DNA from 2 places in the Halomonas sp. KM-1 genome. Region 1 is predicted to be linked to the other one. Evidence: predicted binding sites of a transcription regulator. Region 1 holds the regulator's gene; the other holds the start of a gene.
What was found. The regulator FliA, encoded in region 1, starts transcription of late flagellar genes. The targets are predictions, from matches to a motif close to CTAAAGTTNNNNNNNNNNCNGCCGATA.

Region 1 (4,210 bases):
CCTGATGTGGCACTGAATGCAGAGGGAACCTGGCTGGCGCTGCCGCTGTTGCAGCATCGCCAGGTGGCGGGCCAACAGGCGCGTCTCGAAAACGCGTTGCAGCACCACGATGCCGGTGTGCATCTGATGAATGGGCTACCCGATGCCGAGGCCGGCGACTGGCTGGAGCGCCAGGGCGTGTCCTGGTGCAGCCAGGTTCGGGGCAGTCTGCGGGTCGCCCATGCGGGCGAGCGTCACAGCTTGGCGGCGCTGGAGTCGATGGCCGAGGCCACCGGCCAGGCTAGCTGCCGCTTCCGCGGCGCTTCGGCACGCCTCATGCTCGCGACGCTGCCGGTAGAGGTGAGCTTCAAGGGCAGCCGCCGTGAACGGTCGGGCTTCGACGCGCAGGCCTGGTTTGGTGAGGTTCGCGATGCGGAGAGCGGCAAGGCCTTGGCCAGACGCTATTGGATCGTTCCCGCCGAGCTGAGCCACGATCCCCAGCCGCTGCTGCTCGCGCTGCTGCAAGCCGATGTGCTGCCGCAACTCGCTCGCCGCGCCTGGCAGCGCCTCGAGCATGCTGAAGCTGGCGATCTGCGTGCCGATGTCCGCTTGCTCATGGCCAGCGGACTGGCCACGGTGGCAGCCCACCTCGACCTTGCCGAAGACGAGGCCGCCATGGATCTCAGAGCCGAGCTGTTGGGCCTCGGCGGTGGGCGTCGCCGACGCCGAGACGTGGCGCTGCTCGAGTCTCTACTACAACTTTTCCTGGTGCGCGATGCCATTCGCCACCTTGGCCTCGGTGAACGGGAGACAGGCTAGATGGGATGGGACCAGGCCGCGGGCTTGCGCCAATGGGCAAATGGAACGACGCAGGATGAGTGCCCGACACACGTGGCCGAGATGCTGGTCGAGCTGGCCACAGGAAACAAGGCGGAGAATGTCCGACCCAAGCGGTCCAGTGCTCAGCCTGCCGGCACCAAGGCGGCGGTGGAGCGACCGAGGCCGCCGCGCAGTGAGGGGGAGCGGACGCTGATGGTGCTGGGCCTGCCGGGCACTGCCGAGCGACACACTGCACGAGTCACCGAGCTGCTTGAAAGCTGGGCGCAGGAAGGGCGGCGCTGGGTAGGCGATCCCGGCAGCTGGCGTATCGTGGCGCTACCGATCTCCAGCCCGCATCTGTCGCTGCTGGCAGCGCAGCAGTCGCAGTGGGCGCTGTGGATAGACGACGATCTGGAGGCGTTCCGCCGCGGTTATCGCATGCTCAAGCAGATCGCCGAGCAGGGTGGCCCGCGTCGCTTGATTGCCGTGCACCCGTCGGGCGTGGGGCGCCAGGGCCTGTTGAGCAATCTCCAGTACGTTGCGGAAGCGTATTTCGATATCGAACTGTTGGTATTGGCGCGATGAAACCGACCAGGTTGGGGCAACTCTGTTTGCTGACCCTTGGCGGGCTGTGGGCGGGCATGGCTCAGGCGGCCGGCAGTTGGGTGGCCACGGCGCCTGCCGTGCACGTCGTCATGGCCGAGCGACCCGCCATGTCCGCTGCCTTGTTGCCGCCATCTCCCGAACTGGCACACGGGCAGGTGATGGGCCGCGTGGTCTGGCAGTTTCAGCCGCCAGCCGGCAGGGAGGTGAACGCCTGGCTCTGCCATCCGGGGGCCTGCATTCGCCTGCCCGGGCCGCGAGGGCAGACCGAGGCACTGGCCGGTGTGCCGGCGGATACGCCACTGAACTTTCAGTTTTCCCTACAGGAGCGTGGGCAGCGTGCCGCAACCCTGCAGGGGCTGCAAGTGATCGTGAATCACGACGACCTGCAGTGATTCTGACCCGTCGAGCGCCGATCGGCATCGCTCGAGGGAACCGTCAGCCGCGAGAGCAAGAGCATGTACACAGCACGAGGCAAGATCGAACAGGCAGACCTGCTGGAGGAGTACCTGCCGCTGGTGAGGCGCCAGGCGCTGTCGATGCAGGTTCGACTGCCGGCAAGTATCGAGCTCGATGATCTGATCCAGGCCGGCACCGTGGGGTTGCTCGAGGCGATGGGTCGCTTCGATGCCACTCAGGGGGCGAGTTTCGCTACCTTTGCCAGCCAGCGTATCCGTGGCGCCATGCTGGACGAGCTGCGCAGCCGCGACTGGCTGCCTCGCAGCGTGAGGCGTAATGCCCGGGCGGTCGATGAGGCCGTGCGCAGTCTGGAACAGAAGCTCGGCCGGGCGGCAGACGAGCTTGAGATAGCCGCCGAGCTCGACATGGAGCTCGAGGAGTATCGCCAGCTGCTCAGTGATACCAACAGTGGCCATCTGCTGCCCTTCGAGGTGCTCGTCTCGGAAGGCGCCGAACCCGGCATCGAGGACGCTTCGCTCGATACGCCTTATCACATGCTCATCGACGAGGAGCGGCGTCGGCAACTGGTCGATGGCATCGAGGCACTGCCCGAGCGCGAAAAGCTGCTGATGGCGCTCTATTACCAGGAAGAGCTCAACCTGAAGGAGATCGGCGCCGTGCTCGGTGTCACCGAGTCACGCGTGTGCCAACTGCATAGCCAGGCGGTAAGCCGGTTACGGGCACGCCTGGCGGACAACGACGTCTAGGTTTTCCCAAGCGTAAGGCTTTCTCCAAGCACCCGGCGCGGTTAGGCAGCTCTCGCATGCCTACAGGTTATCCATCAACGCCTTGGTGCTGGCCAGTGCGTTCATGTAGCAGCCATGCAGTCGGTCAGCGGGAACTTCATCGATAGCTTCTTCGACCTGGCGCTCGTGGTTCTCGCACAGGACGAGCACGGCACCGAGAGGTCCGCTGCGATACTTCAATGCCTTGATGATCGGTTCGCCCAAAGGCAGGTGGTCGAGCAAGGTATTGCGATCCTCTTCGAGCAGGGCATCCATCATCGAGAACAGCCCGGTGGTGAAGGCATCCTCGGGATCGAGAGTAGGGAAGGGGGCCGCCAGATGACGGCACATGAAGGCGCGGATCAGCGCCATACGCAGCACGATGCGGGATGAGGGCTGCAGACTTGCCAGGGTCAGGGTCAGGATCAGCCGACGCAGTTCTATCAACCCCAGGATCTGTACCCCACGCTGCAGATCGACCGCCTTGCCGCCAGGATTGAAATAGGTAGAGTTGGCGCGGCGCAGAATCGCCACATGCAGATGAGGCACCTGCACCACCAGCTCGTGCAGTCGGTTGAGGTCACTGCTGTCTTCCTCATAGAGGGCGCGAATCAGGCGAATCTGGGCGGCGCGGTTGCCGTGGCGTCCACGGGGCGGCGAGGAAATGAAGCTGGGGCGTGCCAGATAGTCGCCGTCATAGTAATCGCAGCCCATCATCTGGTAACGCTCCAGGGCATCGCGGCTGTCGAGATTGCCGACCAGTAGCTTGATATTGCGAGCCGGGAGCTTTTCCAGCGTCTTTTCGTCCAGTTCGTTGGGTGAGCTCAGCTGTATGATGTCACAGCGGCCAAGCAACGCCTCGGGATCCTGCTTGAACAGCCGAGAAGGCACGATGACCCGATAGCCTCGCTCACGAATGTCATCCAGGCGCCCGAGCAGCTCGCTATCCAGCGTACTGGCTTCGGCAACGCCAAGCGCTAGCCGCGGTGCCGGGGTGGGCAGCAGTTCGGGGCGATCGAGCCACTCCAGGGGCAGGTCGACGAACAGCGTCCTGTCGCCTAGCAGCCCAGCATCGCCAAGCTCGTAGACGGCGCTGGCCAGGGCCCGGGCGGTAGCGGACATGAGGTCCTCGGCCTCATCCTCGGCGTCGCTGCGCCGGGTGTAGACGAGACGATCCGCCACGTGATGGTGGCTGGCATCGTGAACCGGATGGAGAGCGATGGTGAAAGGCTCTGGACCCCTTTGGTCGGGCATGTGGCTTGGCTCCCTGCTGAGTGTTGCAACACCCAGGTATGTTCTCATGTTTCCAGATATGACGGCGGCTCCGGTGCCGCTTGTCCTGCGCTTGCAGCATCTACAATGCCTGGCGCAGCGCCGCGAGGCCCGGTTCGAGATCCGGTGCGAGGCTCTCGAGGGCGGGGCGCGCATGAAAGAAGCCCTGCTGCTTCGGAATGCCGTGACGCCCCAGCCACAGTGCCTCGTCGCGGGTCTCCACGCCCTCGGCAATCAGGTCGATACCGAGCTCCCCGGCAAGGCTGACGAGGGCTCTGAGAATCGCCTGTCGGCGAACGTCGTCATCGCAACCCATCACCAGGGCGCGGTCTATCTTGAGCCGGTCCGGGTGC
Region 2 (4,210 bases), on a different contig from region 1:
TGGGCGACTTTCTGGCACGCTTGTGGTGGGCCTGGCTGGTTCTAGCCATCTTGATGCTGATTACCATGCGCTGGTTGGTTAGGCGGCTGCTAAGGCCCCTGCATCGTCTGGAGCGGCAGATTGCGCAGGTCGGCGCGGGAGAGCGGCGCTATCTCGAGCTCTCGACCAGCATGCACGAGCTGCGCCAAGTGGCCGGCAGCTTCAACCGTCTGGAGCATGAGCGGCTTGCAGCCCTGGAGCATCTGCGCGATCGTCAGGCTTTTCTCGATGCCGTACTCGGCTCGACGCCCATCGGCATGTTCGTGGCGGACCTGGAAGGGCGTCTCAATTATCTGAACCCGGCGCTGCTCGAGCTGCTTGGCCTCGAAGAGACGCATGAAGCTCGCGACTGGTGGGAGCGAATCCACCCCGATGACCGTCGTGGCACCGAGGACATGTGGCGCTACACCTTGACCACCGGCAGCGACTTCGTACGCCAGCTGCGCTTCCTGCACCCCGACGGTGTGACGCTGTGGGTCGAGGTTCACGCCAGCCAGGTGCTGGGCAATGATCAGCCGCTGGGCTTCGTGGGCATGGCCAAGGACATTACCGAACGGCGGCAGCAGGAGGCGCTGCAACGCTGGGAGGCTGAGCACGATCCGCTGACGGGGCTGCTCAATCGGCGCGGGTTCGAACGGCGTCTGGAAGAGGCGCTGGCCGAGTACTCCAAGACTGGCACCCCCTCCGTGCTGATCCTGTTCGATCTCGACCACTTCAAGCCGATCAATGACGAAGGCGGTCACGCCCTGGGTGACGAGATGCTGCGGCGCGTCGCTCAAGTGGTGGCGTGGGAGGTGCGGCGCAGCGACCATGTGGCCCGCCAGGGTGGGGATGAGTTTGCCGTGCTGTTACCCAGCTGTACGCTCAAGCAGGCGGGAGAAATCGCCGAATCGCTGCGGCGCGCCGTTTCCGAGGTCACCGTCAGCAACGCCGGCAAGACCTACAGCATCACGTTGAGTATGGGGGTCACGTCACTTCGGGAGGGCGATGACTCTATCGAGTCCGTATTCGCGCGAGCCGATCAGGCCAGCTACCAGGCCAAGGCCGACGGTCGCAACTCCGTGGTAGTCACCGCCTCGGACGACGATCTGATCGATAGCCTGTGGTGAAGGGGCCTGTAGTATGGGGAGGCTGTGGTGATGTGCAGGCATGACGCCCGTATGCAGCATGTGGGCGGTTTCACGGACGGACGGGATCTAAGGGCAAGTAAATTGCGAAGACGAAAAGGTCGCCGCTACTGGCGTATCAGACCGAGGCGTTGATGCGCCCTGTCTGTGCCGCGACACGACCGCTGGCGCGGTACACGGTCTTCTCTGCGGCCTGATGAATGAAATCGAGCAGGCGTGTGTTCTGCTCCATGCGCAAGGTAACGAGCTCGCCGTTCAGCGTATTGAGGCGCTGAGCTTCGCGGGTCATTTCCAGCGTCTGCATCCAAGACTCTTCGCAGCCTGCATCCAGCGCTGCCTGATGGGCGCCCGCGGCACCATCGGCATAGCCCAGACGGTGCTGAACGCCTTGGCGTAGCTTTTCGCTCGCTTCCAGGCGGGCCAGCAGCGCTTGCTTGCGCTGGGCAACTTCGGCGAGGGTCTCGCTTTCGATATTGGCGCTGGCCAGCAGTGCTCGTTCGCGCATGAGCAGTTCGGTGAACTCGCTCAGACGCTGCTGCTGTTCCATCAGAAGCTTGGCCAGACTCATGCCTTGCGACTCTCGGCAGACAAGGATTCGATCAGCGAATCGGCTATGCGCTCGGCACGGATCTCCAGACGTCCCTCGCGGATGGCTTCGCGAATTTCCTCGACACGCGCCTTGTCGATATCGCGGGAGGCATCGGTAGCCTTCTGACTCAGATGCGTGGCAGCCGAAGGACCGGGGTCCTGCTGCCCCGAGGGGGTAGCGCCCTTGACCGGTTGAGCTTCCTCGCGCGGTTGTGTCTGGGTCGGGCGAGTCAGGGGGTTCTGGTTGTTGATCTTCACGTTAATGGCCTCATGACCGAATGCTTTTACCTGCTATCGGCAGGGCGAGGGATAACTTTAGCCTAATTTTTCGGCACGAGTTTCCCGGGCGAAGCTGCCCATACCCGTTCGGGAGCTCGAGGTGCGACGGCCCATGTCAGAAGTCTACGACAAGGGTGCCTTCTCCGACCACCTCGGCAGTCATGATCTCGCGGTTGTCGAAACGAACCCGAATACGATCGCCAAGCGCGCCAGGCTCCAGTGCTTGCCCCTCGCGGGCGATGCGAAACCCGCTTCCCCGGGCCTCGATCACCACCCGCTGATTTCTCTCCACCAGCGGCAGGCTGCGGAACTGATGCTCCAGCAGCGGCTGCCTTGGGCTGAGCGCCCGCGTTGCCACTTGCCCGACGATCCGATCGATCTCGAGCAGGGTACGGTTCGGTAGTTCGGCCAGATTCCCCGACTGCATGACCAGATGCTCACGCCGCACCGTCTCTCCGGCAGAGAGGGGGGTGTCGAGCACTGGGTATTCGCCGATCACGCCGACTTCAGCCTGCAGGTAGCGCACCTGGCGGCCATCGTCGCCGCAGCGTACGCCGACGGAAATGCGGCCCAGCGGCACTTCGCCGGGGCGTGTCAGGAAGGGGGCGGGCGATTCGCAGGTGGGTAGCCGTGCGGAAGGAGGGCGTAGCTCGATGATGAGTTCATCGCCCAGCGCGCTGGCCTGCTCGTGGAGAAAGCCGTGCACGGCTTGCAGCAGTTCGCCGTCGTCGGCCGAAGCGGCCGGCAGCGACAGCAGGGCGGCCAGCAGTGTCGGTAGCAGCAGGACTAAGCGGGTAAGGCGCATAAGGCGGGGCCATCCAGCATGGGTAATGGCAGGATTCTAGCTGGCCCCGATGGGCTGAAACAGCGGAAATGAGCGAGGAAAAGGGGCCTGTTTCTGCCATTGATGTGACAAGCGTGTCGTTACTCTTCAACCTCAAGAAGTTCCGTATGTCTTCAATCAGGATTTCGCACGGGGAGCGCCGGCATGATCGACCAGCTCGAGGCCGCCTTTAATTACCACCAGCAGGCGCTGGGGCTACGCCAGCAGCGCCACCAGGTGCTGGCGAGCAACATCGCCAACGCCGATACACCCAACTACAAGGCCCGCGACTTCGACTTCGCCAGCGAACTCAAGAAGGCGGTCGAGCAGGGGCGTACGTCCAGCGGTGGACTCTCGCTGGCGCGTACCTCCGAGCGCCATCTGGCGGGGCAAGGCATGCCGGCGTCCAGGCAGGAGCTGCTCTACCGCATACCCGACCAGCCCAGTCTGGACGGCAACACCGTGGACATGGATCGCGAGCGTACCCAGTTCGCCGACAACGCGGTGCGCTACCAGGCGGCACTGACCATCATGAACAGCCGGATCCAGGGGCTGAAGAACGCCATGCAGCCGGAATAACAGGCCGGATCAAAGGAAGAGAGATCTTACCATGTCGATGTTTTCCGTGTTCGATATCGCCGGCTCGGCCATGAGCGCCCAGTCCCAGCGCATGAACGTCACCGCCAGCAACCTGGCCAATGCCGACAGCGTGGCCGGCCCCGACGGTCAGGCCTATCGTGCCAAGCAGGTGCTGTTCGAGTCGCGCCTGGGGGGGCACGGCATCGGCGGTGTTGGCGTGCGTGAAGTGGTCGAGGACCCTTCGCCCATGCGGATGGAGTATCGCCCCGAACATCCGCTGGCCAACGAAGAGGGCTACGTGACGATGCCCAACGTCGAGCCGGTCCATGAAATGGTCAACATGATTTCGGCCTCGCGCTCCTACCAGGCCAATGTGGAAGTGATGAACACGAGCAAGCAGATGATGCTCAAGACACTGACTCTGGGTGAGGGCTGATCGACATGTCGAACACTATCGATGCCAACGTCGTCTCGCGCTTGAATCAGGGTGGGCCCTCCTCTCGCGACGCCAGCCAGTCGGCCGAGCTGCGCAACAACTTCATGACCCTGCTGATCGCCCAGATGCAGCACCAGGATCCGCTCAATCCCATGGACAACCATGAGATGACCACGCAGCTGGCACAGATCAATACGGTCAGCGGCATCGAGGATCTCAACAAGACCTTGAAGGGCATCACAGAGCAGATGAACGCCGGCCAGATGCTGCAGGCCACTGCGCTGATCGGCCAGGGCGTGCTGGTGCCGGGCGATCGTCTGTTGCTAGAGCATGGCGAGG

Region 2: flgM (flagellar biosynthesis anti-sigma factor FlgM) is a predicted target of FliA. The motif match lies at 2,047-2,073, and genes of this name have one in related genera.

Annotation. Positions count from the first base shown of each region.
Region 1 covers NZ_BAEU01000136.1:22,985-27,194, reverse strand. Annotated here, with positions in the region: gene flhF (flagellar biosynthesis protein FlhF) at 1-798, shown strand, start outside; gene B8115_RS16190 (hypothetical protein) at 880-1,383, shown strand; gene B8115_RS16185 (flagellar protein FlhE) at 1,380-1,796, shown strand; gene B8115_RS16180 (RNA polymerase sigma factor FliA) at 1,860-2,567, shown strand; gene B8115_RS16175 (EAL and HDOD domain-containing protein) at 2,628-3,839, opposite strand; gene B8115_RS16170 (EAL domain-containing protein) at 3,940-4,210, opposite strand, start outside.
Region 2 covers NZ_BAEU01000138.1:78,982-83,191, reverse strand. Annotated here, with positions in the region: gene B8115_RS16775 (GGDEF domain-containing protein) at 1-1,148, shown strand, start outside; gene B8115_RS16770 (flagella synthesis protein FlgN) at 1,285-1,734, opposite strand; gene flgM (flagellar biosynthesis anti-sigma factor FlgM) at 1,731-2,012, opposite strand; gene flgA (flagellar basal body P-ring formation chaperone FlgA) at 2,149-2,838, opposite strand; gene flgB (flagellar basal body rod protein FlgB) at 3,022-3,435, shown strand; gene flgC (flagellar basal body rod protein FlgC) at 3,467-3,871, shown strand; gene flgD (flagellar hook assembly protein FlgD) at 3,877-4,210, shown strand, end outside.